Regions from separate parts of the Pedococcus sp. P5_B7 genome, predicted to be linked through region 3. Evidence: riboswitches for the same ligand, from Rfam matches in the RefSeq annotation. Region 3 holds a riboswitch; each other region holds the start of a gene.
The links. A riboswitch is a leader RNA that binds a small molecule or an ion and turns the genes downstream of it on or off. The one in region 3 is predicted to bind S-adenosylmethionine.

Region 1 (10,331 bases), on a different contig from region 3:
CTCGCGTCCCACGGCGCCCAGGTGCTCGCCCTCGACGTCACCTCCGAGGAGTCGATGTCGGTGGCCGTCAAGACGATCGAGGCCGACCACGGCCGGATCGGCGCGCTGGTCAACAACGCCGGCTACGGCGAGTACGGCACCATCGAGGAGACCGACCTCGAGAAGGTCCGGACCATGTTCGAGACCAATGTCTTCGGTCTCGCCCGCCTGACCCAGCTCGTGCTTCCCGCCATGCGCGAGGCGGGCGAGGGCCGGATCGTCAACGTCGGTTCCATGGGCGGTCGGTTCACCTTCCCCGTGGGCGGCTACTACCACTCGACCAAGTACGCCGTGGAGGCGCTGAGCGACGCCCTGCGCACCGAGGTCCGCAGGTTCGGCATCGGTGTCAGCCTCATCGAGCCAGGCCTCATCCGCACGGAGTTCGCGGGCACGGCACTTTCCTCCGATGCCGCTGGCACACAAGGGGATTCACCGTATGCCGCGTTGCTGGCTTCCAGCGCCAGCAACACTGCCGGTGGATACGGCAGCTCGCTGGTCTCCGCTCACCCGGAGGCCGTCGCCAAGGTCATCCGTCGCGCCATCGAGTCCCGCCACCCCAAGCCGAGGTACATCGTGACGCCCACGGCCCGGGCCCTGATCGCCATCCGTACCCTCGGCGGGTCCCGACTCTGGGACCTCATGATGCGCGCGCAGTTCGACACCTGAGCCCCGGGGACGGTCGGCCCACCGCCCTACACTCGACCGCGTGGTCGCCGCCGTCGAACCCCTCACCGCCCCCGTCGAGCCCGACGAGGCGCTGCGGCGCATCGCCTTCCTCCTCGAACGCGAGCGGGCCGGCAGCTACCGCGTGGAGGCGTTCCGCAAGGCCGTGTTCACGGTCCGCGATACACCCGAGGACGAGCTCCGGAGCCGGCACGAGGCGGGGACGCTCCAGGACCTGGCCGGCATCGGCGAGTCCACCGCCGCGGTGGTGAGCGAGGCGCTGGACGGCGAGCTCCCGGCATACCTGGAGTCGTTGCAGGACAAGGCGAAGCCCCTCGCCAAGGGCGGCGGCGAGCTGCTCGCCCGCATCAAGGGCGACTGCCACTCGCACTCCAACTGGTCGGACGGCGGGAGCCCCATCGACGAGATGGTGCTGACTGCGGTCGAGCTGGGCCACGAGTGGCTGGTGCTCACCGACCACTCGCCCCAGCTGCGGGTGGCCAACGGGCTCACCGCCGAGCGGCTCACCAAGCAGCTCGCCATCGTCGAGGCCATCAACGCCTCGCTCGACGGCCAGTTCCGGCTGCTGAAGGGGATCGAGGTCGACATCCTCGACGACGGAGCCCTCGACCAGACCGACACCATGCTGGGCAAGCTCGACCTGGTCACCGCCAGCGTCCACTCCAAGCTCAAGATGAACCGGGCACCGATGACGAAGAGGATGGTGGCGGCGGTGTCCACCCCGCGCGTCAACGTCCTCGGCCACTGCACCGGCCGGCTCGTCGAGGGGTCCCGTGGCACGCGACCGCAGTCAGACTTCGACGCGCAGGCGGTCTTCGAGGCCTGCGCCGAGCACGGCACCGCCGTGGAGATCAACAGCCGGCCGGAACGGCGCGACCCCCCGGACGACCTCATCCGACTCGCGATGGAGATCGGCTGCCTCTTCGCGATCGACTCCGATGCCCACGCGCCGGGTCAGCTGGAGATGAAGGCCTACGGCTGCGAGCGCGCCGAGGCGCTCGGGATCGACCCCGACCGGATCGTCACCACCTGGGACGTCGAGCGACTGCTGGAGTGGACTGCTGCGACCGGTTGACCGGCTGAGCTTGCTGAACAGCAGGCTTGACGGATCCCGTCGCCAATGTCTTAATGAGTTAAGTCATTGAGACAAACGGAGCGACGACAGGGGAACGTGATGGCTGGTCTGATCGTGGGGTTCATGGTCCTCCCCCTCCTGCTGGGTCTGGTGATCGCTGGCGTGTTCCGGGTGGTCGACACACTGCGGTCCCGTGGTGCGGCGCGCGCGGCCCAGACGCGTTCGCTGGTGGCCTCGGCCGCCACCGGCCTGGCCGGACTGGCTGCCGCAGCGGCGTGGCTCTGGCTGGCCGACGGGCTGGCGGACGGCGCCGTACCGGCGGCCCTCCCCGCCGTCGCGTGCACGGTCGCCGTCCTCACCGCGGCGGTCGCGGAGCTGACCTGGCCCCGACCCGCTGGAGCAGTGCGCACGGCGAGCCTCAGCCGACGGACGCCACGCCCGGCGCGGCTCACCCGGCTCGTCGCCGTGGGGCTGGCCGCGACGGCGACGGCGCTCGTCGTGGGTGCGGTGACTGCCGCGCCCGACGGCCGCTCCTTCGAACGGACCGCCCCCGGGGTCTCGGCCTTCGGCTTCCCCTATCCCGGCGCCCCTTACGCCCTGGCCGTGGGAGGCGCCTCCCTCCTCCTCGCGCTGGCCACCTGGTTCGCCTGGGCCAGGGTCGACGCCCGGCCGGCCCTCGGCCCGGGTCACGAGGCGCTCGACACGGCCGTCCGCGGCGCCTCGATGGTGCGGGTGCTGCGTCCGGCCGCCGTGGGTTCGCTCAGCACCGCAGCGGCGCTCTGGCTGACCATCGGGGCGACGATCAACACGGTGACCCAGAACCTGCGCATGAACGACGCGCAGACCCCCCAGCCGCCGTTCGACTGGGTGCAGAACCTCGGGTTCGCGGCCATCACGGTCGGCGTCGTGCTCCTGCTGCTCACCCTCGCAGCCCTCCTGTCCGGCAGTCCGCGCCTGCCTCGCGAGGACGCCGCACCCGCCCACGACGACGCCGAGGTGAGCGCGTGAGCGACCTGCTGGTCACCATCGACCTGGGCGCGGCGGAGCCGCCGTACGAGCAGGTGCGGGCCCAGCTCGCCGGCCTGATCGGCCGGGGCAGCCTGGCCGAGGGCGACCGGTTGCCCACCGTGCGAGCGCTGGCTGCCGACCTCGGGCTGGCGGTCAACACCGTGGCCCGCGCCTACAAGGAGCTCGAGGCGGAGGGTCTGGTGACCACCCGCCGACGGGCCGGGACGGTGGTCGCAGCGGGCTCGCAGCCGCTCGACGTCGCCCTCAACCGCAGCGCCGCCGAATACGCCATCCGGGCCGCGCGGGCCGGGCTCAGCGAGTCCGCCGCCGTCGACCTGGTCCGCGCCGCGCTCCGTGAGGCGCGCGCCTGACGAGCCACGCGGCACACCCTCGACCCCTGAGGCGAGCCGGGGCCAGCCGGACGGGCCCCGGCGCCCACGGACCCGTTTTGGTTATCGGGGCAGTCTGCCCTTATGCTTTCGCGAGTCCTCGACGGATCCGCGCCTGGCGCTAAACGGCGGGGGGCCGTTGAACTGGTCCCCATCGTCTAGCGGCCTAGGACCCCGCCCTTTCACGGCGGTAGCACGGGTTCGAATCCCGTTGGGGATACGCATTACCAGCACCATCTAGGCCCCGTAGCGCAGTTGGTTAGCGCGCCGCCCTGTCACGGCGGAGGTCGCCGGTTCGAGCCCGGTCGGGGTCGCCCCACACGAAAGGCCCGCACGAGAGTGCGGGCCTTTCGGCTGTTCTCCAGCGGACTCGCGCCTTTCGGCTGTTCTCCAGCGGAGTCGCGCGCCTGAGGCCGGCCCATGGCGCCGCCTGAGGCACCCGACGTCAGGCGGTGTAGTGCGACGCATCGCCCTCGATCACGCGGCTGCGCTCACCGGTCAGCCCGACCGGCACGTCACCGGCCACGGTCACGCGGTGGAGCTGGCGCGGCAGGCGGTCGTAGTTGTCGATCGCGTAGTGCTGGGTGATCCGGTTGTCGAAGATGACCAGCTGGTCGGGTTCCCAAGCAACTCTGACGACGTTCTCAGGTCGGCTCACGTAGGACTGGAGCATCCGGATCAGGTCACGGCTCTCGGACACGGACAACCCGACCAACCGCTGGGCGAATCCGCCCAGGTAGAGACCCTTCTCCCCCGACTCCGGGTGGACGCGCACGACCGGGTGAGCGGTGCGGAAGGCGATGGACGTGAACTCGGCGCGGTTCTCCCTGGTCTGGTCGTCGAGCGCTTCCTCGGGCTGCGCGTAGTCGTAGTCGTTGGTGTGGATCGCCCAGAGCGAGTCCGCGAGCAGCCGCAGCGGCTCCGGCAGGTCGCGGTAGGCGGCACCGGTGTTGGCGATGAGCGTCTCGCCGCCGTGCGGCGGCACGACCTTGCTCGAGAGGGTCGTGGCTTTCGGTGGTGCCTGCACGAAGGTGACGTCGGTGTGCCAGTGGTTGGCGACGCCCTTCTCGCTGTCGACCGGCAGCACGCGGGGGGCGCCGGGAGCGGACGCGACCGTGGGGTGGGCTGTGGTGAGCGCACCGAAGCGTGCGGCGAACCGCTCCTGCTCCTCGTCGGTGAGCGGTGCGCGCCGGAAGACGAGCGCCTTGTGCTCGAGCAGCGCCTGGTTGAGGAACTCGACCGTCTCGGCATCCAGCTCGGCAGCGGGGTCGACCCCGATGATCTCGGCGCCGATGCGCCCGGTGAGCTTGCGGACGTCCCGGTCGGTGGCGATGGCGGTCATGCGGCGTTCTCCTTCGTGTCGTGGAGCGAGGGGTGGTTCTGGGTGTTGGGGTTGGCTGGGCGGGCCAGTCCGTAGTGGTCGCGCAGGGTCTCGCCCGTGTACTCGGTGCGGAACAGCCCGCGTCGCTGCAGCTCGGGCACCACGAGGTCGACGAAGTCGTCGAGCCCGCCCGGCAGGGTCGGCGGCATGACGTTGAAACCGTCCGCCGCCCCTTGCTCGAACCACTCCTGGATCTGGTCCGCGACCTGGGTCGCGGTGCCCGCGAACACGCGGTGGCCGCGCCCACCGGCGAGGCGCTCGATGAGCTGCCGCACCGTGAGGCCCTCCCGGGCGGAGAGGTCGAGGACGAGCTGTTTGCGGCTCTGGTTGCCTTCCGTGCCCGCCTCGACCGGGGGCAGCGGCCCGTCGAGGTCCGCCTCCGTCAGCTCGTGGTCGAGCATGCTCGACAGCTGCGCCAGTCCGTATGCCGGGTTGATCAGGGCGTTGAGCTCGGCCTCCTTGGCCTGGGCCTCCGCTTCCGTGCGGCCGATGACCGGGCTGATCCCCGGGAGGATCAGCAGCTCCTCGGGGCGCCGACCGTGCGCGGTGAGCCGCCCCTTGAGGTCGGCGTAGAAGCCCTGCGCCTCCTCAAGGGTCTGCTGCGCAGTGAAGACGGCCTCGGCGAAGCGGGCTGCGTACTCCTTGCCGGACTCGCTCGACCCCGCCTGGACCAGCAGCGGGTAGCCCTGGACCGGCCTGCGGATGTTGAGCGGGCCCCGCACCTCGTAGTGCTCGCCCCGGTGGTCGACCGGGGTGATCAGGTCGGTGTCGGCGTAGATCCCGGCAGCCTTGTCCGCGACCACTGCCTCGTCGTCGAAGGAGTCCCAGAGGGCCTGGGCCAGCTGCACGAACTCGGTGGCCCGGGCATACCTCGCCTCGTGGTCGGGACGGTCGGTCAGGCCGAAGTTGCGCGCCTCGTCCTGACCGGCGCTGGTGACGATGTTCCACCCCGCCCGGCCACCGCTGAGGTGGTCGAGCGACGCGAAGGCCCGCGCCAACGTGTAGGGGTGGTTGTAGGTCGTCGAGGCCGTCGCGATCAGGCCCACGTGGCTGGTCGACGCGGCGAGCGCCGCGAGCAGCGTCAACGGCTCGAAGGCGCTGTGCGTGTTGTGCCGCACCTTGCCGTGCAGGGCGACGCTGTCGGCGAAGAACACCGAGTCGAGGCGTCCGCGCTCGGCGGTCCGTGCGATGTCGACGTAGTGCTGGAGGGTCAGCGCCCTGGCCGGCTCGACGTCGGGGTGACGCCAGGCCGCCTCGTGGTGTCCGGTGGACATGATGAACGCGTTGAGATGGAGCTCTCTGGGGGCAGGAGCCGGAGTCGTGGGGTTTGAGGACATGGATCGTGTTTCCTTCCAAGGGTTCTGTGCGTTGGTCAGCGGGCCGAGGCGGCGACGCGCCAGCGTGAGAAGTGCCCCTCAAGCCGGACGAGCACCGTGTTGACCAGCAGTCCGAACAAGGAGACCGTGAGGATCCCGGCATACATGTCGGGGATCTGGAAGCTGCTCTGGGCGTTGACGATGAGATAGCCAAGGCCCGCCTTGGCGCCCACCATCTCGGCCGCGATGAGGACGAGGATTGATGCCGTGCCGGCCATCCGGACGCCCGTGAAGATGGTGGGCACCGCCGAGGGCAGGACGACCTTCTGGAACAGCTTCAGGTTGCCGAGGCCCAGTGATCGAGCGGCCCTGATGAGGAGTGGGTCGACCGTGCGCACCCCAGCGATCGTGTTGAGCAGCACGGGAAAGAAGCTCGCGTAGGCGACGATGGAGATCTTGCTCGTCTCTCCGATGCCGAGCAGCAGGACGAAGACCGGGAGGAGCGCGAGGGCAGCCGTGTTGCGAAAGGCCTCTAGCAGTGGAGTGAGGAACTCGCGTAAGCCGTCGTACCAGGCCACCACGAGTCCCAGGCCGATGCCGGCGACCACGGCGAAGCTGAACCCGGTCACCGACCGGGTCAGGCTCGCAGCCACGTGCTGCTGGAGCTGACCGCTCTCGACCAGTCCCCACCACGCAAGGAGCACCTCATGCAGCGGCGGGAGGAACACCCGTCGCGCCGGGTCGAGGAGGTACTGGGTGCCGAACTCCCAGAGCAGGAGGAACAGCACCACCGCGGCCGAGCGACGTACGACCCCTCCGAGGCGTCCCGCCGCACCACCCGACCAGGTATGCCGGGTGCTGATCCTCCCCGTGATGCCCACCTCCGGTCCGGCGCCGGGCTGGTGGTCCTGGTTTGTCGCGCCCGCAAGGGAGGCTGCGCTGTCGAGGGTCGCAGTGCCCATCAGGCTGCCTTCTCTGTGCCATCGGGCTGGATCTTGAGGTGCCCGGCGTCCTGGGCCCTCCGAACCTCGTCGTGCAGGAGCGTCCAGACCTCGTGCCGGTAGTGGACGAAGCGGGGGTCGGAGCGTAGGTCCGTCGTGGACTCCCGGTCGCCGAGGTCGATGTTGACGAGCGCCTTGAGCCGGCCGGGACGCGAGCTCAGCACCGCGACGCGCTGGCCGAGGTAGACCGCCTCCTCGATGCCGTGCGTGATGAAGACGACCGTGGTGCCGGTGGCCCGCCAGATCCGCACGAGCTCGTCCTGCAGCTGCTCGCGGGTCTGCGCGTCCAGGGCTGCGAACGGCTCGTCCATGAGCAGGATGCCGGGCTGGTAGGCGAGGCTGCGGGCGATCGCCACCCGCTGCTTCATCCCTCCCGACAGCTCGTGGGGATAGCGGTCCTCGAAGCCCTCCAGGCCGACCAGCTCGAGGTTCTCCCTCGCACGCTCGATGCGCTCACGTCGGCCGAGCCCCTGCTGCTCGAGAGCGAAGGTGACGTTGGTCAGGGTGGTGCGCCAGGGGAAGAGGGCGTACTGCTGGAAGACGATCCCGCGGTCGAGCCCCGGGCCGGTCACCTCGCGTCCCTCGACGAGGACGCTCCCACGTGTCGGTCGACTGAGCCCTCCGAGGAGGTCCAGCAGGGTGGTCTTGCCCGACCCGCTGGGGCCGACCAGGGTCAGGAACTCACCGCGCGGCACGTCCAGCGACACGTCCTCGAGCGCCACCAGGGTGCGCGCCCGCGGCTGCTCGCGGGTGGGCCGCAGCGCAAACTCCTTGGTCACCCCCTTGAGCTCGATGTGGGCGCTCATGATGCGTCCTGGGCGAGCTGGTTGAACTCGTTGGTGTAGAGCTTGCTCGGCTGGAGCTCGCCCTTCGTGACGATCCCGCTGTCGACCAGCCACGGCTCCCATCGGGTGAAGTCCTCGTCGGTGATCACGCCGCCCTTGCTGGGGATCCCGACGCTCTTCCAGTACTTGAGGTTGTCGGTCTTCTCGTTGCGGCCGCGCTTCTCGATGATGCTCGTGAACCGGGCGATGACCTCCGCGCGAGGGGTGGTGCGCTCCCACTCGATGGCCTTCGCGACCCCAGTGACGAACTCCTTGGCAGCGGCGGGGTTCTTCGCGATGAAGTCGTCACGCAGCACGTACTGCCCGCCGTTGAAGGCGCCGAAGAGGGCGTAGTCGCTGAAGAGCGAGCGCAGCCCACCCGTGGCGATGGCGTGGTCCTGGAGCACCCCGGAGAGCGTGCCCACGTCGACCTGCCCGCGACGGACGGCCAGCTCGGTGTCGTTCGGCGGCAGCGGCACGAGCTGGACGCGGTCGATCTCCCGTGGCGTCAGCCCGTTCTTCTTGAGGTAGGTGTCGATCACGGCCTCGGCGTGCGCGCCGAGGGTGTTGACCGCGATCTTCTTGCCGATCAGGTCCCGCGGGGTCCGGATCGGGCTGTCCTCCTTGACGTAGAAGCCGTTGAAGGACTTGGCGTCCTCGCCGTAGTAGTTGACGACTGCCTTGACCGGCGCACCGGCCTTGATCAGCTTGACCACCGCACCGGAGAAGGCGCCGCCCACGTCGGTCTGGCCGGTGGCCGCCGACTGGATGTCCTGGGGACCGCTGGTCGTGTTGCCGACCCACCTGAGCTTCACCGTCGGGAAGTACCCAAGGTCGGCCGCGAGCTCGGGCAGCCCGACCAGGTTGGCCGAGCCCTGGTAGCGGATCGTCACCGGCCCCTTGCCGTCCGTGCTGGCCTCGCTCGAGGGGAGGGCGCAACCGCCGACGAGGCCGAGGGGGAGCAGCGTGGATACCGCCGCCACGAGGGGACGACGCCGTGATGGACGAGTCGTGGCGCGCATCAGGCCACCGCCTCACGCGGCTCGGCACCCGCGGACACGAGCGAACGGCCCGCGACCGTGTCGAGGAAGACGGCGGTCACCTCGCGAAGAGGACGGTGGGCCACCTCGTCGATGAGCACCTCTCCGCCCTCCACCAAGGTGATGTGGTCCGCGAGGACAAACCAGCCGGGGGTGATGCTGCTCGGAGCGAGGCTGGCCAGCACCGGGCGCAGGGCGTAGTCGACGACGAGCACATGAGCCGGGGTGCCGCCGGTCGCCACGGGCAGGACGACCTTGCCGCGCAGGGCGAACTGCGGGAGGAGGTCGAGGAAGGTCTTGAGCAGACCACCGTAGGCCGCCTTGTACACCGGGGTCGAGACCACGACTGCGTCGGCGGCCTCGAGGGCCGCGACTGCCCGGGCGATGTCAGGGTCGTGGGCGTTGCCGCGAAGGAGCGGCTCGGCAGGCAGGTCACGCAGGACGACTGGGACCACGACGTGGCCGGCTCGCTGCAGCTGGCGGGCGATGTCAGCGAGCACGGCATCGGTCTTGGACGTTCGGTTGGGACTGCTGGAGATGGTGGCTATGACAGCCATGGGAAGGTCCTTTCGGGCAGGGGGCAGCACCGTCCCTGCGTCTGGACGCGCAGAGCGGTTGTGGGAGAACAGGATTCGTCAGCGACCGTCGTCTGGTTGCGACGACGGGCTAAGGGAGTCGAGGGGACGCGTCAGGGGTGACAGAGCGCGCTGGAGACCCTGAGCAGGTCGACGTGCCTGCGCAGGACACGGTGGCACGAGCGATCGGCTCGGTGCCTGGATCCGTTGTCCTTCATGGGTTTCCGTCCTCGTGGAGGCCCGAGAGCCTTGCGCTTGCGACAGTCGTGCGACTGTCGCCAGGTCCTCACCCGGAGCACCCCGCCGCGAGTGGGAGGGTTGCCGTCCAGCAAGCCGGGGCTGTGCGCTGGAACTCGTGACCTGGGATGAAGGTAGCCGTTCAGGTATTACCTATCAAATCAGTAGGATATGGCTCTCGCATGCTGGGACGGAGAAGGGCGCCCACGCACGAAATCCCGTGCGTGGACGCCCTTTTCAAGCCTCGCTGGCTCAGTCGGTGCTGATCTCGATGGCGATCTTGCCGCGCACGTGACCGGTCTGGCTCAGCTCGAACGCCTTGGTCGCGTCGGCCAGCTGGAACACCTCCGCCACGGGCACGGTCAGCTTGCCGTCGTCGGCGAGGTCGCCCAGAGCGGTCAGGTCCTCCGCGTTGGGACGCACCCAGGCAGAGATGCCACCGGCCTCGGCCACCGTCCCGTCGGCGATGGACCCGTGTCGGCCACCGTCCTTGAGGACAGCGCGAGTGGTCTCCAGCACGCCACCGACGAAGTCGGCCACGACGTCGACGCCGTCGGGCGCGAGCTCGCGCACGCGCTCGGCCAGCCCCTCGGCATACGACACCGGCTCGACACCCAGCCCGCGCAGGAACTCGTGGTTGCCCTCGGAGGCGGTGCCGATCACGCGCGCGCCGAGCGCACGGGCGATCTGCACGGCGAAGAGCCCGACCCCGCCGGCGGCGGCGTGGACCAGTACGGTCTCGCCTTCCTTGAGCCCCAACCG
Region 2 (10,331 bases), on a different contig from region 3:
CGGGGTCCTGGCTGGGCCCGATGGAGGCGAACCCCACGACCTGGTCACCGGCGCAGGCCGCGAGCAGGCGGTAGACGCCCTGGGGCGGGGACGCCAGGGACTGGCGCCAGACCGAGGCGAAGGCCTGCGGCTCGAAGGTGGCGAGGACCTCCTCGGGCAGCACCGCGGCATACGCCTCCCGCCACACCACCGCCTGGACCAGGCCCACGGCGGGGGCGTCGGTCTCGCGGGCCACGCGCACGCTCGCGTCCGCGAGCGGGCCGGGCGAGTGGGCGTGGTGGTCGTGCTGGTGGGCCATGCCCTGCATCCTTCCATCGACGGCTCGGCGTCCCCGCGCGCGGTCAGGACCCGGTCAGGCGCGTTCGTAGGTGACCCAGCTGAAGCCCTCGCGGCCCTCGCGGGCGACCTCCTGCCAGTCCTGCGGGTCGATCTCGGGGAAGCGCACGTCGCCCTCGGGGGACTGGTCGACCTCGGTGATGAGCAGCCGGCGGGCCCAGGGCATCGCCTCGGCATAGACCTGACCGCCCCCGCACACGAACACCTCGTCGGCCGGACCGGCCAGCGAGAGGGCCTCGCTCAGGGAGTGCGCGGTCTCGACCTCGGAGTGGGTCCAGTCGGCCTGCCGGGTGACGACGATCGTGCGCCGACCGGGGAGCACCCGACCGATCGAGTCGAAGGTCTTGCGCCCCATGACCATCGGGTGGCCCATCGTGGTGCGCTTGAAGAACGCGAAGTCCTCGGGGAGGTGCCAGGGCATGTCGTTGTCGGCCCCGATGACGCCGTTGCGGCCGACCGCGGCAATGAGCGTCACGTTGGTCATGGGGCACAGGCTATCGAGCGTCCCGACGGGACGGTCGGGTCAGACCGCGATCGGCGCCTTGATCGAGGGGTGGGCGTCGTAGCCGACCAGCTCGAAGTCGTCGAGGTCGAACTGGTCGATGTCCTTGCCGGGGGTGATCCGCATGGTGGGCAGCGGACGTGGCTCCCGGGTGAGCTGGAGGGTCGCCTGGTCGACGTGGTTGGAGTAGAGGTGGGCGTCGCCGAGGGTGTGCACGAAGTCGCCGGGCTCGAGGTCGCAGACCTGCGCCACCATCATCGTCAGCAGGGCGTAGGACGCGATGTTGAACGGGACGCCCAGGAAGATGTCGGCCGAGCGCTGGTAGAGCTGGCAGGACAGCCGACCGTTGGCGACGTAGAACTGGAACATCGTGTGGCACGGGGGGAGCGCCATCGAGTCGACGTCGGCGACGTTCCAGGCGGACACGATGTGGCGGCGGCTGTCCGGGTTGGTCCGGATCGACTCGATGACCTTCGCGATCTGGTCGACGTGCCGGCCGTCGGGAGTCGGCCAGGACCGCCACTGGTAGCCGTAGACCGGTCCGAGGTCGCCGTTCTCGTCGGCCCACTCGTCCCAGATCGTGATGCCGCGGTCCTGCAGCCACTTCACGTTGGAGTCGCCGCGCAGGAACCAGAGCAGCTCGCCGATGATCGACTTGAGGTGGAGCTTCTTGGTGGTGAGCACCGGGAAGCCCTCGGACAGGTCGAAGCGCATCTGGTAGCCGAACACCGAACGGGTGCCGGTGCCGGTGCGGTCGGACTTGTCCGTGCCGGTCGTCATGACGTGGTCGAGGAGATCGAGGTACTGCTGCACGGAGGCAGCGTAACCCGAGCCATCGGCATACCTCCGGCGCCGCGTCGATGCCGCCAGCTCGGCGTCGCCTTCCCGCCAAATTGCGCTCCGGTCGGTGTCCGCCGCACGGAGCCTGCTCGGCGGGGCGATAGCCTGCAGGCATGAGCACCTCGTCCCCGTTCGGCCACGTCCTGACCGCCATGGTCAGCCCGATGCAGGCCGACGGAAGCCTCGACCTCGAGGGCGCCCGCCGACTGGTCGCCCACCTGCTGGACAGCGGCCACGACGGCATCGTGGTCAACGGCACGACCGGCGAGGCCGCCACCCTCAGCGACGACGAGTCGATCGAGATGGTCCGGGTCGCCGCCGAGGCTGCCGACGGACACGCCGCGGTGGTGGCCGGCGTCGGCTCCAACGCGACCGCGCACAGCGTCGAGATGGCCACCCGTGCGGTCGATGCCGGCGCGACCGGGCTGCTGCTCGTGTCGCCCTACTACAACAAGCCGACCCAGCCCGGGCTGGTCGCGCACTGCCACGCGGTGGCCGACGCCACCGACCTGCCGGTGATGCTCTACGACATCCCGGGCCGCACCGGCATCCCGTTCGACACCGCCACCCTCGTCGAGCTCGCCGCCCACGACCGGATCGTGGCCGTCAAGGACGCCAAGGGTGACCCGTGGGCCACCACCCACGTGCTGGCCGAGACCGACCTGCTCTACTTCTCCGGCGACGACGCGACCACCCTGCCCTGGCTCGCGCTGGGTGCCGTGGGCACGGTCAGCGTCGTCGGCCACGTGGCCGGCAAGGACTATGCCGCGATGGTCGCAGCCGTCGACCGCGGCGACCTCGCCGCCGCCCGCGACATCCACCGACGGCTGGTCCCTGCCGTCGACGCCATCATGAGCACCTCCCAGGGTGCGATCATGGCGAAGGCCGCGCTCGTCGAGCTCGGCGTCATCGACCACGCGACGGTGCGGTTGCCGCTCGTCGAGTCACCACCGGAGCACCTGGACATCCTGCGCGCCGGTCTCAAGGAGTCTGGCCTGCTGTGAGTCATCCCCACCCCGAGCTCAACCTGCCCCGGCCGCTGCCCAAGAACGGCGTGCGCATCATCGCGCTCGGTGGGCTCGGCGAGGTCGGCCGCAACATGGCGGTCATCGAGCACGACGGACAGCTGCTCGTCATCGACTGCGGTGTGCTGTTCCCTGAGGACCACCACCCGGGCGTCGACCTGATCCTGCCCGACTTCGAGTACCTCGAGGACCGCCTGGACGACATCCAGGCGATCGTGCTGACCCACGGCCACGAGGACCACATCGGCGCCGTGCCCTACCTGCTCAAGCTGAAGCGCGACATCCCCGTCGTCGGGTCGATGCTGACGCTGGCCCTCATCGAGGCCAAGCTCAAGGAGCACCGGATCACCCCCTACACCCTCGGGGTCAAGGAGGGGATGCGTGAGAAGCTCGGCGTCTTCGACTGCGAGTTCGTGGCGGTCAACCACTCGATCCCCGACGCGCTCGCGGTGTTTGTGCGGACGCCCGGCGGCACGATCCTGCACACCGGTGACTTCAAGATGGACCAGCTGCCGCTGGACAACCGCCTCACCGACCTGCGCGCCTTCGCCCGGCTGGGGGAGGAGGGCGTCGACCTCTTCATGACCGACTCGACCAACGCCGAGGTCCCGGGGTTCACGACGCCGGAGAAGGACATCGCGCCGGCCATCGACAAGGTCTTCCGCGACGCCGAGCGCCGGATCATCGTGGCGTGCTTCTCCTCGCACGTGCACCGGGTCCAGCAGGTGCTCAACGCCGCGGAGCAGGCCGGCCGCAAGGTCGCCATGGTGGGTCGCTCGATGGTCCGCAACATGGGGATCGCGGCCGAGCTGGGCTACCTCCACGTGCCCGACGGCGTGCTCGTCGACGTCAAGAAGCTCGACAACTTCCCCGACGACCAGGTGGTCCTCATCTGCACCGGCTCGCAGGGTGAGCCGATGGCAGCCCTGTCCCGGATGGCCAACCGCGACCACCGCATCGACGTCGGCGAGGGTGACACGGTGCTGATGGCCTCGTCCCTCATCCCCGGCAACGAGAACGCCGTCTACCGCATCATCAACGGCCTCATGCGGCTCGGCGTCAACGTCGTGCACAAGGGCAACGCCAAGGTGCACGTCTCGGGTCACGCCAGCGCCGGCGAGCTCCTCTACTGCTACAACATCGTCAAGCCCCGCAACGTCATGCCGGTGCACGGCGAGTGGCGCCACCTCGTGGCCAACGCCGAGCTCGCCGTCCAGACCGGTGTGCCGCGTGAGCAGGTCGTGCTGGCCGAGGACGGCGTGGTCGTCGACCTGGTCGACGGCGTCGCCCGCATCGTCGGTGCCGTGCCGTGCGGCTACGTCTACGTGGACGGGTCGTCGGTCGGCGAGTTCGACGAGGCGCTGCTCAAGGACCGCCGCATCCTGCGTGACGAGGGCTTCATCTCGGTCATCGTCGTGATCGACGCCGCGACCGGCAAGATCGCGGCGGGCCCCGAGATCCAGGCCCGCGGGTTCGCCGAGGACGACGAGATCTTCAGCCAGGTGCGCCCCAAGATCGAGCAGGCGCTGGCGGAGGCCACCGGAAACGGGGTCACCGACTCCCACCAGCTCGAGCAGGTCATGCGCCGGGCCATCGGCGGCTGGGTGGGCGGCAAGATCCGTCGCCGCCCGATGATCATCCCGGTCGTCATCCAGGCCTGACCTGTGCTGGGTCCGCCCGACAAGGTTGCGCTCCACCCGAGAACCGTTCCCGGGTGAAGCGCCCCTTTATCGGGTAACCCGATAAAGGGGTGGCGGGTGGGGTGCGAGCTGTCGGCCGGGGTATGCCGCGGGTCGGCTACCAGGGGCGGGCGACGTCCAGGGCGCGCGGGTCGTTGACCGGCGCCCAGCCCTGCGGACCCTCGACGTACTCGGCCCGCGGGCCGTGCTCGGCGAGCTCGGCCACGGCGGCGAGCAGCCGGTCGACGTGCTCGGCCGTCGTGGCCAGCCCGACACTGGCGCGGACCGCGGTCGTCGACGCCGCGGCATACGGGTCGTCGAGCAGGGCGTCGACGCACAGGTGCGCGCAGAACTTGCCGTCCCGGACGCCGATCCCGTGCTCGGCCGACAGGGCGGCGGAGACGAGCGAGGACTCCACGCCGTCGACGGTGAAGGTCGCGACGGCCACGCGCTCGTGGTCGGGGCTGAAGAGGGAGTAGGTCTCGACGCCGTCGATGGCGGCCAGGCCGTCGAGCAGCCGGCGCCCGAGGGCCGCCTCGTGGGCCTCGATCGCCTCGGCGTGGGAGCGCAGGCTGTGGCAGGCCGCGGCGAGGGCGACGGCGCCGATGACGTTCGGGCTGCCGGCCTCGTGGCGGGCCGCGCCGTCCTGCCACACGACCCCGCGGGTGGTGACTGCCTTGGTGGCCCCGCCCCCGGCGAGGTACGGCGCGGCCGCGTCGAGCCAGTCGACCCGTCCGGCCAGCACCCCGGCGCCGAACGGCGCGTAGAGCTTGTGACCCGACAGCACCACGTAGTCGACCCCGAGGTCGTCGAGGTCGACCGGGCGGTGCGGTGCGTACTGCGCTGCGTCGAGGACGACGCGGGCACCGCCCCGACGCGCGATCGCCGCGAGCTCGCGGATCGGCCAGATCTCGCCGGTGACGTTGGAGGCGCCGGCGAGCACGACCAGCTTGTGGCGGCCCGGGTGCTCACGCAGCGCCGTCCGCAGCAGCACCGCGGCGTCACCGACGCTGCCGGGCACCGGGAGGCGGTGGGTCCGACGGGGTGACCACGGCAGGAGGGCCGCGTGGTGCTCGGTCTCGAAGACGAACACCTGGGTGTCGCGGGGGAGGCAACGGGCCAGCAGGTTGAAGGAGTCGGTGCTGTTGCGGGTGAAGACGACCTCGTCGCCCTCGCGCGCCCCGACGAACGCGCGCACCTCGGCCCGGGCCTGCTCGTACCAGGAGGAGGTCACGCGGGAGGCCCAGCCGTTGCCGCGGTGCACCGAGGAGTACGTGCGCAGCGCGCTGTCGACGGCGGCCTTGACGCTCACCAGGGCCGGGGTCGAGGCGGCGTGGTCGAAGTTGGCGTAGTCGACCGTGCCCTCGAGGGTCGGCACGGGCAGCGACTCGGAGACCACGGCAGGAAGCGGTCCGACCTCGCCCCAGGTGTGCGCGTCCGGGACGGGGCGCAGGTGGGTGCGGGCGTGGGCGAGGGGCGCGCTCCGGCGGAAGGCGGGTGGCGGGGTGCTCGCGATCGACATGGGTAGTGCTCCTGGTCCGGGTGGGACCCGAACGTGCTCCCGGGTCCGCGCTTGCCGGCTGCGGGTGCAGACGGCCCGGTCGTCACCCGGAGCACCCCACCGCGGAGGAGGGTTGCTGGTCAGCAAGCCGGGGCTTCGCGCTGACACTCATGACCTGGTGTCGAGAGTAGGGCGTCGAGCACGGGGCGATCCAGCCCGTGGGCAGAGCTTCCCGTCATCTGAGACGTGGACCGCGAGGACTCGAGCGGTCTGCGACGTGGCCTGGCGGGGGGTCGGCAGAGCCGGGTCCCGCGACCGGTTCCCCCTCGATGCGCGCCTGCGCCGACGACCACTGCTGGTCGTCGGCGCAGGCCCCGCCAGACGCAAGGCCGAGCGTGTCACCTGGGGTCGCCTCTTGGTAAGGGGAAAGGGCCTCGGGCGACCCAATCGCGACCAGATGTCGACCGTTCGGATGAGGGACGGTGGGGGCAGATTGCCCCCCGGTGATACGCGTGTGACGCGTGTTTCCGGTGTGACCTTCGCGTAGCCTGCGGAGCATGGCGACACGTCCGTCCACCTCAGCACGATCAGCAGCAGGGTCGCGCTCGTCCGGGAGCCGGGGCACCGCAACACGCCCCGCCAACCGCAAGAGCAGCACACCCCGCAAGACCTCCGCCCGTGGCAAGACCAAGGGGGGAGGGCTGCCGCTGCCCCTTCGCGCGGTCCGGGGCACCTGGATGGGCATGGCGCACGTGGCCGGTGGCGCCGTGCGCCGGGTCGGCACCAGCGCCCGTGAGCTCGAGCCCGAGCACCGCCGTGACGGGCTCGGCTTCTTCCTCATCGGACTGTCGATCCTCGTGGCCGCCCGTGAGTGGTGGGCCTTCGACGGCGCCCTCGGTGACATCGTGCACGCCGTCGTCGCAGGCACCTTCGGAGTCGTGGCGTATGCCGTGCCACTCGCCCTGCTCTTCCTGGGCATCCGCTTCCTGCGCGCGCCGCAGGAGGACTCGGCCAACTCCCGCATCGGGGTGGGCCTGGGTGCCCTCGCGTTCGCGGCCTCCGGGTTGGCCCACGTCGCCGCGGGCATCCCGACCCCGCCCCAGGGCGCCGAGGGCATGCGGGACGGTGGCGGGATCATCGGGTTCCTGGCCTCGAGCCCGCTCGAGGCCGCGGTGTCGGTCTACGGCACCGTGCCGATCCTGCTGATGCTGGGCTTCTTCGGCCTGCTGGTGATGACCGCGACCCCGGTGCACATGATCCCCACGCGCCTCTCCGACCTGCGCGACCACCTGCTCCACCGTGGCCACCCCGACGACGGCGCCGCGGCGCCCCTGGAGGTCGCCGAGGAGAAGCCCAAGCGTCGTCGCCGGGTCATCGACCCGGAGGGTCCGCTCGAGGGTGACGAGGCGTTCGAGCAGGCCGCCCTGGTGGCCCCCGACGGACGCCGGTTCCGTCCCGGCGAGAAGCGCCCCACCACTCCGGGAGTCCTTGCTCCGGAGTCGAGCACTGCAGCGAAGAGCCCCGTGATCGAGGTCAAGGCCGCCCTCGAGGCGCCGCCCACGACGCCGCTCCCGCAGCGTGTCGAGCAGCTCGCCCTCGCCGGCGACATCACCTACACGTTGCCCGACAACGCGATCCTCGAGCCCGGCTCACCCCACAAGACCCGCAGCGCCGCCAACGACCGCGTCGTCGAGTCGCTCACCCAGGTCCTCGAGCAGTTCGACATCGACGCCCAGGTCACCGGCTTCAGCCGCGGCCCGACGGTCACCCGCTACGAGGTCGAGCTCGGCCGCGGCACGAAGGTGGAGCGCGTCACCGCGCTGTCCAAGAACATCGCGTATGCCGTCGCGTCGGCAGACGTGCGCATCCTCTCGCCGATCCCGGGCAAGTCCGCGATCGGCATCGAGATCCCCAACGCCGACCGCGAGAAGGTGAGCCTCGGCGACGTCCTGCGCAGCCAGGCCGCGCGCGGCAACGAGCACCCGATGGTCATGGGCGTGGGCAAGGACGTCGAGGGTGGCTACGTCATCGCCAACCTCGCCAAGATGCCCCACCTGCTGGTCGCGGGCGCCACCGGCGCCGGCAAGTCGAGCTTCGTGAACTCGATGATCACCTCGATCCTCATGCGGGCGACGCCCGACGAGGTGCGCATGGTCCTGGTGGACCCCAAGCGCGTCGAGCTCACGGCCTACGAGGGGATCCCGCACCTCATCACCCCGATCATCACGAACCCCAAGAAGGCCGCCGAGGCGCTGGCCTGGGTGGTCCGTGAGATGGACACCCGCTACGACGACCTCGCGCAGTTCGGGTTCAAGCACATCGACGACTTCAACAAGGCGGTCAAGGCCGGCAAGGTCAAGCCGCTGCCCGGGTCGGAGCGGACCATCCACCCCTACCCCTACCTGCTGGTCATCGTCGACGAGCTCGCCGACCTCATGATGGTCGCGCCGCGCGACGTGGAGGAGTCGATCGTCCGCATCACGCAGCTCGCGCGCGCCGCCGGCATCCACCTGGTGCTGGCCACCCAGCGACCCTCGGTCGACGTCGTCACCGGCCTGATCAAGGCCAACGTGCCGTCGCGGATGGCGTTCGCGACCTCCTCGCTCGCCGACAGCCGGGTCGTGCTCGACCAGCCCGGAGCCGAGAAGCTGATCGGCCAGGGTGACGCGCTCTTCCTGCCGATGGGTGCCTCCAAGACGATGCGCGTGCAGGGCGCCTGGGTCACCGAGTCGGAGATCCAGCAGGTGGTCAAGCACGTGACCGGCCAGCTCAAGCCCGACTACCGCGACGACGTCACCGTGGTCGCGGCCAAGAAGCAGGTGGACGACGACATCGGTGACGACCTCGAGCTGCTGCTGCAGGCCACCGAGCTGGTCGTGACGACGCAGTTCGGCTCGACGTCGATGCTCCAGCGCAAGCTGCGGGTCGGCTTCGCCAAGGCAGGACGGCTCATGGACCTGCTCGAGTCGCGGGGCGTGGTGGGTCCCTCCGAGGGCTCCAAGGCCCGCGACGTGCTGGTCAAGCTCGACGACCTGCCGATGACGCTCGCGCTGATGCGCGGCGACGTCGTGGCCGATCCGGAGCCGGTGTTCGACGTCGATGCGCTCTCGGGGTCGCCGTCCGGCACCCACGAGTCCGTCGAGCGCACCGACGAGGTCCGCACGGGGTATGCCGCCGAGCCGGACCCGCGCTACGCGAACGACCCGGTGGCCCGGGCCCACGACGGGCTCGACGAGGTCGAGGAGTCGACCGACGCGTGGGAGCTGACCGGCCGCGACTGAGCAACACCAGTTGGTGAGAAATGGGGCACGGGATGGAATGGATCCCGTGCCCCATGTCGTTGCGCAAGGGTGACTGCCGCCCCCGAGACGACCACTGCCCGCACTGCCCCCACGTCCGCCACTGCTGCGCCCGCCGCGCCGGTGGCGCCGACGGGGCGTTCCTACGTCCGGTTCGTCCTCGTCCTCGGTGCACTGATCGCCATCGGGCCACTGACGATCGACACCTACCTGCCCGCCCTGCCGTCCATCACGCGTGACCTCGCCGCGTCGGAGTCGGCCGTCCAGGGCACCCTCACGGGCATCCTGCTCGGCATGGGCCTGGGTCAGCTGCTCGTGGGTCCGCTGGCCGACGCCGTGGGCCGCCGGCGCCCGTTGATCGCCGGACTGGCGCTGCACATCGCGGCGTCGGTGTTCTGTGCGTTCGCCCCCTCCATCGAGCTGCTGACCGTCGGTCGCGCGATCCAGGGGCTCGGCAACGCGGCTGTCGCGGTCGTCTCCATGGCCATGGTCCGTGACCTCTTCGCCGGCTCCGCCGCCGCGACGATGCTCTCGCGCCTCATGCTCGTCATGGGTCTGGCCCCGGTGCTCGCGCCGACACTCGGTGGCTTCATCCTGCAGCTGACGTCGTGGCGCGGGGTGTTCGTCATCCTCGCCGTCGCCGGCGTGCTGATGGTGACGCTCGCGAGCCTCGCGCTCCGGGAGACCCTCCCCGTCGAGCGGCGTCGCCCGCTCGCGTTGCGTCCGGTCCTCGCCACCTATGCCAGCCTGTTGCGCGACCGGACCTTCGTCGGGCTCGTCCTGATCAGCGGCCTGATGTTCGCCACCCTGTTCTCCTACATCGGCGGATCGTCGTTCGTGCTGCAGGACATCTACGGCCTCAGCGTCGCCCAGTTCGGGCTCGCCTTCGGGGTGAACTCCCTCGGCTTCCTCACCGGCTCGCAGCTCAACCCGTTCCTGCTCAAGAAGTTCGCGCCGCGCCAGCTGGTCCGGGCCGGGGTGTCGATCGGCGCCACGGCTGCCCTCCTCCTGCTCGCGTCCGCCGCGACCGGCTTCGGGGGCCTCACCCTGATCCTCGTGCCGCTGTGGTTCCTGCTCTTCGCGTGCGGCCTTACCCTGCCCAACACGCCGGCACTTGCCTTGACCCGGCACGGTGAGGCGGCCGGGACT
Region 3 (10,331 bases):
GGCGCGTCTGGGTGCTGGCCTGTGCCCGCCAGCGTGCCGAGGAGGGCACTCTGCGGCGCACCTGGGGCTCGGCGACCGGCTACGAAGGCTTCCTGGTGGAGGGGGACGGCGACATCGACCTGGAAGAGGTCCTCGAACCAGAGGACGCCGTGGACCCCACCCACCGCGGGATCTCCGACACCCTCACTGCGCTGCGCGACCTGCCGCTCGGACAGGGCGAGGTCGTGGTGCTGCGGCTCGGCGCCGGGCTTCCTCCGAGCGCCGTGGCGAGCGTCGTCGGTGTCGACGAGGACGACGTCGAGCGGGCCGAGGCGAGGGCGCTCGAGCGCCTGGGCGCCGGGGCCGAGCTGGTGTCCTGGTCGCTGGCTGCTCCGCCGTCGCGCGCCGAGCTCGCCGACGAGAGCGTCGCCGTCGGCGCGTTCCGCAAGGTCCTCTCCCGCACGAACGCGGACAAGGTCAAGGTCCTCGCCGTGGGGACCAGCAGTCGCCGAGCCGCTGCGCGCCAACGGTCCGCCCGCCCTGGGACCGCAGGCCTCGTCCTAATCGACTCCCGGACCGGAGCGCGCAGCGCACCCCGCAGCACCCAGGGGACCGCCTCCGGCGGTCGGTGGGCGCCCAGCACCGTCGACACCCGGGCCCGCACGGGAGCCCGCGGCGCGGGCGTCGCAGGCCGGTCGCGCACGGCCGCCCTGACCGTGACCGCGTTGTCGTTGTCCCTTGCGTCCATCGGTGGGTTCACTGCCGCGGCCTACGTCGGTGTCCTCCCGACCCCGGTGCAGCAGGCCATGCACGACGCCGTCGGCGCGCCCGCCCCCGGCGCGCGCGGCGGGGGCTCCTCCACCGGCCGCCAGCCGGTGACGTCGCCCACCGCCGGGGTCGGCCCCTCTGCCACGAGCAGCGCGGCCGCTGGGCTCTGTCGGGCCTGGTCCACTGACAAGGCCAAGGGCACCGCCCGCGAGCACTCGGTGGCGTTCCGGAACCTGTCCTCGGCGGCCGGTGGGCCGGAGAACGTCCAGGCCTACTGCGCGACGGCACTCGCCGAGAAGCCCTCGCACGGCGCCCCGACGACCTCCGACGGCACCAAGCCGGCCCAACCCGGCACGGGGAAGCCCACCGACAAGGGCACGGGCAAGCCCACCGACCGGGGCACCCGCGAGCCCGCCAGCAAGACCACCACGAAGGCCTCGACCGGCAGCACCCACACGGCACAAGGGACACCAGTCAGCCCCACGAAGCCTGCGCCTGCGACCAAGGGGGAGCCCACCTCCCAGGCGACGCCGAGCCAGGAGACCTCGACCACCCAGGGCAAGAAGTCGGGCACCAGCACGGCCCCGGGCACCGGTGCCGGCAACGGGAACGGCCAGGGCGCTCCGAGCGACGGCTAGCGCTCGTGCCACCGGTGGAGACCACGTAGTCAGAATCGCTGCAGTACGCCGAGCTGGCCCTGGTCACCATGGGGTGGATCGTCATGTTGCAGGTCGGGCTCGTCGTCCTCGACCGGGTCCGCTACGGCGTCGAGCTGGATCCGGGCCAGCGGGTGGCGATCGTGGTGCTCCTTGCTGCCCAGGCCTACCTGCTGCTGGCGCCGGCGAGCACCTCGACCGCCTCGGCCTGATCGCGCCACTCAGCCGGTGGGTGCCTTGCGTTGGTGCAGCACCGTCCTCGCGTAGGCTTCCCGCCGTGCTCTACCCGTTGACCGTCGTGCTGCTCGTGGCATCCGTCGTGCTCCTCGCCGTCGCCGCCGGGTATGCCGCGCGCCGGCGTCTCGTCGACGACCGCCTCCTGCTCGTGGCCGCGGTGGTCGAGCTCGGACTCGTCGTCCAGCTCGTGGTCGCCCTGGCGCACCTCGGGAGCGTCCCCGGCGACAGTGCGGAACAGGCGACCTTCGCGGCCTACGCGATCACGCTGCCCTTCGTGCCTCCAGCGGCGGTCTTCCTCGCGCTCAAGGAGAAGACCCGCTGGGCCATGGGGGTCGTTGCCGTCGGGGCCTTCGCGGTCGCCGTGATGACCGCGCGGCTCCAGCAGATCTGGAACCTCGGTGGCTGACCAGCAGACCGAGGCACAGACCCCTCGCCCCACCCGCTCTGGGCCAGGGGTGGTGCTGGTGGCCGTCTACGGCCTCCTCGCCCTCGCGGCCACCGGCCGGTCGGTGCTGCAGATCACCGAGTACTTCTCCCGCGCACCACTGGCCTACCTCTTGTCGGCGCTGGCCGCGGTCATCTACGTCGTGGCGACGGTGGCGCTCGCCCGGGGAGACCGCACCTCACGCCGGGTGGCGCTGGTCGCCATCAGCGTCGAGCTGGTCGGCGTGCTGGTGGTGGGGCTGGCGTCCTACCTCGACAGGGACGCCTTCCCCGACAAGACGGTGTGGTCGCACTTCGGCTCGGGCTACGGGTTCGTGCCGCTCGTCCTACCGGTGCTCGGGCTGCTCTGGCTGCGGCACACCGCGCGATCCCGCAGCACGGTGTAGCAGCACGGTGTAGCAGCCCACTAGGCCTCGACCGGCTCCAGCACGAACACCGGGATGAGCCGGTCGGTCTTGACCTGGTAGTCGGCGTAGGGCGGGAACGCCTCGACGCACCGCGGCCACCACTCGTCCCGCTCGGCGCCCTCGAGCTCACGCGCGCGCACGGTCCAGGTGCGGTCGTCGTCCTGGAGGTCGAGCACCGGGTTCTTGCGGACGTTGGCGTACCACTTCGGGTGCTCGGGAGCGCCGCCCTGGCTGGCCACCGCGGCATACACGCCGTCGTGCTCGACCCGCATGAGCGGCACCTTGCGGACCTTGCCGGAGACGCCCACCATCGTGAGCAGCACCACCGGGCGCCCCTGGATGTCGACGGCCCGGGTGGTGCCCGCCGCCTCGATCTTCTCGACCTGGGTGCGGACCCACTTGGTGGGGCTGGCTGCGTAGTCGCCGGTGATGGTCATGGGCCCATCCCAACATGCCTCCCTGACGCCCGCGCGACCGCCCCTCAGGGTGGCCGAGTGGCCTGTGGACAACTTGGCGGGCGGCTCTCGACGCCCGCCTACCCTCGGTGGATGACCAGCATCGAGGTGGACCCCGAGATCCTCGTCGCGTTCGGCCGCTCCCTCACCGAGGTCGCCGCAGACCTGCAGTGGCAGGCGACCAGCGCCGCCGAGCAGGCCTGGGCGCTCGGTCCCGGCGACACCGCGGGGGCGCTCGCGTCGGTGCTCGGGGACTTCGAGCACCAGCGGCAGCTGCTCGGTCGCGAGCTGGACGACCTGGCCGGCCGCGTGACCAACGCCGGACGGCTCTACGCCGTGGTGGACCTCGAGGTCGGCGGGTGGCTCGAGCCGGCCGCTCCCCGATGACCGTCCTGCGGCCGCTGAACGGCGATCCTGCGACCGTGCGGGCGCTGGCCGACCGGCTGCAGGTGCAGAGCGAGCTGCTCCTGACCCGCGCCGAGGTCCTGCGCGGGCTGGCCGGTCCCGACGTCGCCTGGGAGAGCCCGGCCGGAGAGGCCTTCGCCGCGCGCGCACAGGCCGCCGCCTCCCTGCTGGTCTCGGTGGGACGCCGCCACGGCGTCTCCGCTGCCGCCCTCCGTCCGTTGGCTGCCGCGCTCGAACACGCCCAGCAGGTGGTCGGCGCAGCCGTGACCGAGCACACGATCGCCTACCCGCGGGCGGTGGCGCTCGGCACCGCCCGGGTCGAGGCCGAGCAGTCCGCCGACCCCGCACCGCGCGCCACCGCCGTGGCGCTGCACTGCCGGGAGGTCGCCGAGCTGGAGCGGGCGCAGGACGCCGAACGCCGGCACGCCGCGGCCTGGCGCCAGTTCCTCGAGGCCGACCGCCAGTGCGCCGCGGTGCTCCACCGGCTCGTCGAGGACGGTCTTGCCGACTCGCGCGCCTACGACACCCTGACCGGCCTCAGCCGGGCAGCCGGTGGGGTCGAAGACGTGGCCGGGTCGATCGCGCTCCTGCCCACCCCTCCCACCAAGGCGTTCGGCGTGGTCGCCGGGGTCGCCGGCGCGACCAAGCTGCTCGCCGACGCGTCGGTGAAGGTCGCCTACGGTGACGGCGACTGGACGTCGATCGGCCTCTCCGCGGGCGCGATGGCCACCGGGCGGGCGTCCACCGTCCTCAAGCGGGGTGCGCTCGCGACCAACCCCGCAGCCCGGGCCGCCGCCACCCGCACCGAGCGCCGGCTGCTGCGCTACGACGTCGGCGAGCGGTTGCGGCTCGCGACCGCCGCGGAGCTCCGACAGCTGGGCCGCACCGAGGTCAAGCGCCCGCTGCGCCCGTTCCGGCCGACCCGTGCCCTCTCCCGGGCGGGCTCTCCCGCGGCCACCGCCCACTGGCTCACCGAGCAGGTGGTCGGGCGCGCCAAGCACGCAGCCCGGGTCAAGTGGTTCGACGACCTCGCGCTCGCCACCCGCGACCCGGCGCGCTCCCGCACCATGCTGGTGACCGGTTTGAGTGCCGAGGCGGCGTCCTCCGGTGGTCGGGCGGCAGGGGTGCTGCGCGACCACCTCATCGACCGAGAGGAGAGCGAGGCCAAGCGGCTGCGTGACGCGCGCTCCGGCACCCCTGGCCGGTGAGTCCCACCTCGTCCGCGATGAGAGATGGGTATGCCGGGCGCTCACCGCCGCGGCGTACCCTCCGAGTAGGTCATGAGTGTCAGCGACAAGCCCCGGCTCGCTGGCCGGCAACCCTCCTCCGCGGTGGGGTGCCCCGGGTGAAGACCTGGCGGACGGCACCGGTTGCCGGCCGCAAGCGCGGGAGACCACCACGTGTCCCGCACCGTCTCCGGCGGTGTCGCCGGTGCACCCTCCGTGGAGGTGGCACCAGCAGCTCGATCAGCCACTCTCGATCGGGACCCACCGGCATACGGGCCCCGACGCCGCACCGCGGCACACGAGAGTGAAGGAACCTGAGATGAGCTCCACCAACTGGTCGTTCGAGACCCGCCAGGTCCACGTCGGACAGGAGCCGGACGCCGCCACGGGCGCCCGCGCCCTGCCGATCTACCAGACCACGTCGTACGTCTTCAAGGACACCGAGCACGCGGCGAACCTGTTCGCGCTCAAGGAGTTCGGCAACATCTACACCCGCATCATGAACCCGACGCAGGATGCGGTCGAACAGCGCGTCGCCTCGCTCGAGGGTGGCGTCGGCGCGCTCCTCGTCGCCTCGGGCCAAGCCGCCGAGACCCTCGCGATCCTCAACATCGCGGAGGCGGGCGACCACATCGTGGCCAGCCCCAGCCTCTACGGCGGGACGTTCAACCTGCTGAAGCACACGCTGCCCAAGTTCGGGATCACGGTGACCTTCGTCGAGGACCCCAACGACATCGCGTCGTGGAAGGCGGCGGTCCAGCCCAACACCAAGCTGTTCTTCGGCGAGACCATCTCGAACCCCAAGTCGGAGGTGCTCGACATCGAGGCCGTGGCGGCCGCGGCCCACGAGGCCGGCGTGCCGCTCGTCGTCGACAACACGATCGCCACCCCGTTCCTCATCCGGCCCCTGGAGTGGGGAGCCGACATCGTCCTGCACTCCGCCACCAAGTACCTCGGCGGCCACGGCACCTCGATCGCCGGCGTGATCGTCGACGGCGGCACCTTCGACTTCGGTGCAGACCCGGAGAAGTTCCCCAACTACAACACGCCCGAGGAGAGCTACCACGGGCTCGTCTTCGCCCGTGACCTCGGCGTCGGCAGCCCCTTGGGCGCGAACCTGGCCTTCATCCTCAAGGCCCGGGTGCAGCTGCTGCGCGACCTCGGCCCGGCCATCTCGCCGTTCAACGCGTTCCTCATCGCGCAGGGCATCGAGACCTTGAGCCTGCGCCTCGAGCGGCACCTCGAGAACACCCACAAGGTGGCGGCGTACCTCCAGGGGCACGAGCAGGTGGAGCAGGTCGTGTGGGCCTCGCTGCCCGACCACGAGTCCTACGCCAAGGCGAAGAAGTACACCCCACGAGGGGCCGGTGCCGTGCTCGCCTTCGAGATCGCCGGTGGGGTCGAGGCGGGTCGACGGTTCGTCGAGTCGCTGGTGCTGCACAGCCACGTCGCCAACATCGGTGACGTCCGGTCGCTCGCGATCCACCCGGCGTCGACGACCCACTCGCAGGGTCCGGACGGCGACCGCCTCAAGGCCGGCGTCACCCCGGGGCTGGTCCGGCTGGCCGTGGGGATCGAGCACATCGACGACATCATCGCCGACCTCGAGCAGGGCTTCATCGCCGCGAAGGGAGCCTGACCCGCGTCCGCCTCAGCTGCCGGTGGTCGCAGGTTTGCGGCCACCGGCGAGGTCGGCGTAGGCCGACCGGTCCCAGGTGTGCCGGAAGTTCGGGTCGGGGTGCCGCCACCCGGTGCCGTACAACCGCTCGAGGTAGACGAGCGGGTTGCGGGGCAACGGGCAGGTGACTCCCATCAGGGGAGCGCTCGAGGCCGGGAACATCATGTCCCGGGTGAGGGCGCCCCGGGCACCCGGATACCAGGACACGACGTCGCCCTCGAAGAGCCCGACGAAGACGTCGACGTGCTTCGCGCCAGGCTTGCGCACGTGGCGGTGCGCCGAGAAGTTGCCCGTCACCGTGAACCCGAGGGGCCGCAGGTGCTGCTCGACCAGGGCGAGACCCTCGGCCAGCGTGCTCGCCTCGTGAGGGTCGAAGGCGATGATGATGTCGAGGTCGTCGTCGTGGGGGATGAGTGCACCGTCACGGACCACGGACAGCGCCGCCCCGAACCCGAAGCAGACGTGCGGGGTGAGGGAGGCCAGCGCGTCGGTGATCTCGACCGCGGACCCGACGTAGCGGACCTTCTCCTGCTCGGTCCAGAAGCGGAAGCAGCGCTGCGGGCCGTGGACCGTCCACTCCATCGCCCGGTCGGCGAGGAGGGCGTGCGTGACCACGGTGCGGAAGGCCGAGCGCTGCTGGTCGGGCACGTCGGTCAGGGCGTCGAGGGCCTTGCGGGCCTCCTCGTAGAAGCCGCCGAAGGTGTCGCCGAGGATGGGCAGCAAGGCGCTGAGCTCGGCCGACGCGCCGTTGCTGGCGGGCGCGGCGAGGGTCTGGCGCAGCTGGTCCACCCGGGCGAGGTGGTCGTAGACGACGACCCACCCGGCCGGGCCCTCGACGAGCACCCGGACCCCCCTGAGCCGCCGCGCGGTGGCTCCTGGGACGTTGCGCAGGCGCACCCGACGCAGGTCCACCGGCTTCTTGAACGCCAGCTCCACCCAGCCGGGGCTGTCGGCCCCGGTGTGCAGGGCCGTGCCGGACGGGTGCTCGACGTCGAGCAGTCGCACCGAGTTGAAGGCGTCGCCGAAGTTCTTGTGCCAGCTGCTCGTGGTCACCTTGGCGTCCCGTCGTCCGACGGAGCCCTTCGTGGTGTCCACGCCCAGCGACTGCAGGTGCAGGAACTGCTCGGAGGCTCCCTCGACCCGCAGCCGACGGATCCCGTCATGGGCGAGCTGCAGGTCGAGCAGCCCGTCGGGTGCGATGACATCGAGGTCCGGGAAGAGGGCGCGGCCGGCCCGGATGATGTCCTCGAGGTCAGCCAGGGGCTGGGCGCCGGCGGTCATCGGGTCACACTCGGGTGAAGAGCTCGCGGGCGCAGTACGCGTCGTCCTGGCGGTACTTGGCGAAGCCGAAGCCCTCGGTGGCGTAGGTGACCTCGAACCCCTTGCTCAGGGCGCGGGCCTGGAAGGTCGCAGGGGCCACGAACCGGCGGTAGTGCGCACCGGTCACCTTGGCGCCGGTCTGGTCGCGCACGGTGCGGTACTCGACGGCGAGCAGGTCGCCGGGCGAGGTGAGACCGGCGGCCAGGGTGAGGAAGTCCTGCTCCTCGCGATCAGTGATCGCGTGGACGAAGAACCGGGCGTAGATCGTCAGTGGCCCGGACGCGGCGCCGAGCCGCTCGGGCAGCGCGGGGTCGTCGATCGACGAGACGAGGAAGTTCGCCTTGACCCCATTGGCCTCGGCGGTGGCGCTGGCAGCGGCGACCGCGGACTGCGAGCCGTCGACGCCGGTGACGTCGTGACCGTAGGAGGCGAAGAAGAGGGAGTCCCGGCCGTTGCCGCAGCCGAGCTCGATGACGCGGGTCGGGCCCTGGAGCTCACCCGCGACGAAGGCCGCGAACTGGGAGGGGAGCGGACGCTGGGTGGCTGCCCTGGCGGCGTAGTAGTCGTTCCAGTAGCCGCTGCGGTCGCTGGTCGCGGCCTCGGGCGACAGGTCGGGGGATGTCACAGGAGGAAACCTCGTCTTTGGGGTGCGGAGAGATGTTCACCGGGTGTTCATCGTCAGGTCACCTTAGAGGAGGAAGGGTCGTTCCTGCCTCGTCCGCGGGGAGAGCACGCCGAACGTATGCTGCGGCCATGTCCTCCGCCGACTCTCCGCAGCCCCGTGCTGCCCGGAACCGGGGTCGGCGCAAGCGGCCGGAGGGGCAGCGACCCACTGGGCAGCGACCAGCGCGGCAGCGAGCGGCGCCTCGGAGGCAGGACATCCCGGTCCCCGAGTTGAAGTACCCGCTGGACCTCCCGGTCGTGGCGCGCAAGGACGACATCGCGGCAGCGATCCGGAACCACCAGGTCGTCATCGTCGCGGGGGAGACGGGGTCCGGGAAGACGACCCAGCTGCCCAAGATCTGCCTCGAGGTCGGGCGTGGGCGGGCCGGCCTGATCGGGCACACCCAGCCGCGCCGCATCGCTGCACGCTCCGTGGCTGAACGGATCGCCGAGGAGCTGGAGGTCGAGCTCGGGGGGGCGATCGGGTACCAGGTGCGCTTCACCGACCAGAGCAGCGACAACACGCTCGTCAAGGTGATGACCGACGGCATCCTGCTCAACGAGCTCCAGCGCGACCGGCTGCTGCGCAAGTACGACACGATCATCATCGACGAGGCCCACGAGCGGTCGCTCAACATCGACTTCATCCTCGGCTACCTCAAGCAGCTGCTTCCGCAGCGCCCCGACCTCAAGGTCGTCATCACCTCGGCGACCATCGACCCGCAACGCTTCGCGGAGCACTTTTCGACGATCGCAGACGAGCCGGCGCCGATCATCGAGGTCTCGGGCCGCACCTACCCCGTCGAGGTCCGCTACCGCCCGCTCGTCGACCCGGAGCGACCCGACGCCGAAGAGCGTGACCAGGTCACCGCCGTCTGCGAGGCGGTGGAGGAGCTGTGGACCGAGCGCGCCGCCGACGGCACCGGTCACGACATCCTCGTGTTCCTGTCGGGGGAGCGCGAGATCCGAGACACGGCCGACGCACTGGAGTCGATGAAGCTGCCCCAGACCGAGGTGCTCCCGCTCTACGCGCGGCTCTCCGCCGCGGAGCAGCACAAGGTCTTCGGGCGGGCCAGCGGGCGCCGGATCGTGTTGGCCACCAACGTCGCCGAGACGTCGTTGACCGTCCCCGGCATCCGGTATGTCGTGGACGCCGGCACCGCGCGCATCTCCCGCTACTCCCAGCGCACCAAGGTGCAGCGCCTCCCGATCGAGGCCATCTCGCAAGCCAGCGCCAAACAGCGTGCCGGTCGCTGTGGCCGGCTCGCGGACGGCATCTGCATCCGGCTCTACTCCGAGGACGACTACCTCGCCCGGCCGGAGTTCACCGAGCCCGAGATCCAGCGCACGAGCCTCGCGTCGGTCATCCTGCAGATGACCGCCCTGGGTCTCGGCGACGTCGGCCGGTTCCCGTTCGTCGACGCGCCCGACGCGCGGCAGGTCGCCGACGGGGTGCGCCTGCTCGAGGAGCTGGGCGCGTTCGCCATGGCGGACCCTTCGGCACCGGACGCGGCGGAGTCGGAGCGGCCGGCGGGGACGGAAGCAGTGCCCGAGGGCGGCCGACCACGGGCCCGGGGTGGGCGCCGCGAGGGACGCCGGCTCACGGCATACGGACGGGCCCTGGCCCGGCTGCCCGTGGACCCGCGCCTGGGGCGCATGCTGATCGAGGCGGGGAAGCTCGGCTGCGCCCGCGAGGTCCTCATCATCGTCGCCGCGCTGTCGATGCAGGATCCCCGGGAGCGCCCCGCCGACAAGCAGACGCAGGCCGACCAGTCGCACGCGCGGTTCCGTGACGAGCACTCCGACTTCGTCTCGCTGCTGAACCTCTGGGCCTACCTCAAGGAGCAGCAGAAGGCGTTGTCGCACAGCGCCTTCCGCAGGATGTGCCGCACGGAGTTCCTGCACTACCTCCGGGTCCGGGAGTGGCAGGACCTGCACAGCCAGCTCCGCAAGGCCTGCCAGGACCTCGACATCGACCCGAGGTCGGCGACGTCCGCCCCGGGGGAGCCGCCGAACGCGGACCTCGTCCACCAGGCCCTGCTGGCTGGGCTGTTGTCCCACATCGGTCTGCGCGACGAGGCAAAGCGTGACTA

Region 1: another riboswitch for S-adenosylmethionine. It lies ahead of ssuE (NADPH-dependent FMN reductase); the one in region 3 lies ahead of ACXJKD_RS03875 (bifunctional o-acetylhomoserine/o-acetylserine sulfhydrylase).
Region 2: another riboswitch for S-adenosylmethionine. It lies ahead of ACXJKD_RS16545 (aminotransferase class V-fold PLP-dependent enzyme); the one in region 3 lies ahead of ACXJKD_RS03875 (bifunctional o-acetylhomoserine/o-acetylserine sulfhydrylase).

Annotation. Positions count from the first base shown of each region.
Region 1 covers NZ_JBFULM010000009.1:89,451-99,781, reverse strand. Annotated here, with positions in the region: gene ACXJKD_RS19340 (oxidoreductase) at 1-705, shown strand, start outside; gene ACXJKD_RS19335 (PHP domain-containing protein) at 746-1,798, shown strand; gene ACXJKD_RS19330 (hypothetical protein) at 1,898-2,806, shown strand; gene ACXJKD_RS19325 (GntR family transcriptional regulator) at 2,803-3,177, shown strand; tRNA gene ACXJKD_RS19320 (tRNA-Glu) at 3,343-3,415, shown strand; tRNA gene ACXJKD_RS19315 (tRNA-Asp) at 3,436-3,509, shown strand; gene ACXJKD_RS19310 (TauD/TfdA dioxygenase family protein) at 3,641-4,537, opposite strand; gene ACXJKD_RS19305 (LLM class flavin-dependent oxidoreductase) at 4,534-5,913, opposite strand; gene ACXJKD_RS19300 (ABC transporter permease) at 5,949-6,854, opposite strand; gene ACXJKD_RS19295 (ABC transporter ATP-binding protein) at 6,854-7,699, opposite strand; gene ACXJKD_RS19290 (ABC transporter substrate-binding protein) at 7,696-8,739, opposite strand; gene ssuE (NADPH-dependent FMN reductase) at 8,739-9,314, opposite strand; SAM riboswitch class IV at 9,579-9,693, opposite strand; gene ACXJKD_RS19280 (NADP-dependent oxidoreductase) at 9,822-10,331, opposite strand, start outside.
Region 2 covers NZ_JBFULM010000007.1:108,788-119,118, forward strand. Annotated here, with positions in the region: gene ACXJKD_RS16520 (N-acetyltransferase family protein) at 1-298, opposite strand, end outside; gene ACXJKD_RS16525 (dihydrofolate reductase) at 353-820, opposite strand; gene ACXJKD_RS16530 (thymidylate synthase) at 860-1,651, opposite strand; gene dapA (4-hydroxy-tetrahydrodipicolinate synthase) at 1,792-2,682, shown strand; gene ACXJKD_RS16540 (ribonuclease J) at 2,679-4,364, shown strand; gene ACXJKD_RS16545 (aminotransferase class V-fold PLP-dependent enzyme) at 4,501-5,904, opposite strand; SAM riboswitch class IV at 5,947-6,059, opposite strand; gene ACXJKD_RS16550 (DNA translocase FtsK 4TM domain-containing protein) at 6,441-9,164, shown strand; gene ACXJKD_RS16555 (multidrug effflux MFS transporter) at 9,234-10,331, shown strand, end outside.
Region 3 covers NZ_JBFULM010000002.1:224,555-234,885, reverse strand. Annotated here, with positions in the region: gene ACXJKD_RS03910 (hypothetical protein) at 1-1,385, shown strand, start outside; gene ACXJKD_RS03905 (hypothetical protein) at 1,454-1,615, shown strand; gene ACXJKD_RS03900 (hypothetical protein) at 1,681-2,046, shown strand; gene ACXJKD_RS03895 (hypothetical protein) at 2,039-2,470, shown strand; gene ACXJKD_RS03890 (nitroreductase family deazaflavin-dependent oxidoreductase) at 2,491-2,928, opposite strand; gene ACXJKD_RS03885 (hypothetical protein) at 3,040-3,333, shown strand; gene ACXJKD_RS03880 (hypothetical protein) at 3,306-4,559, shown strand; SAM riboswitch class IV at 4,628-4,743, shown strand; gene ACXJKD_RS03875 (bifunctional o-acetylhomoserine/o-acetylserine sulfhydrylase) at 4,897-6,216, shown strand; gene ACXJKD_RS03870 (hypothetical protein) at 6,229-7,536, opposite strand; gene ACXJKD_RS03865 (class I SAM-dependent methyltransferase) at 7,541-8,200, opposite strand; gene hrpA (ATP-dependent RNA helicase HrpA) at 8,329-10,331, shown strand, end outside.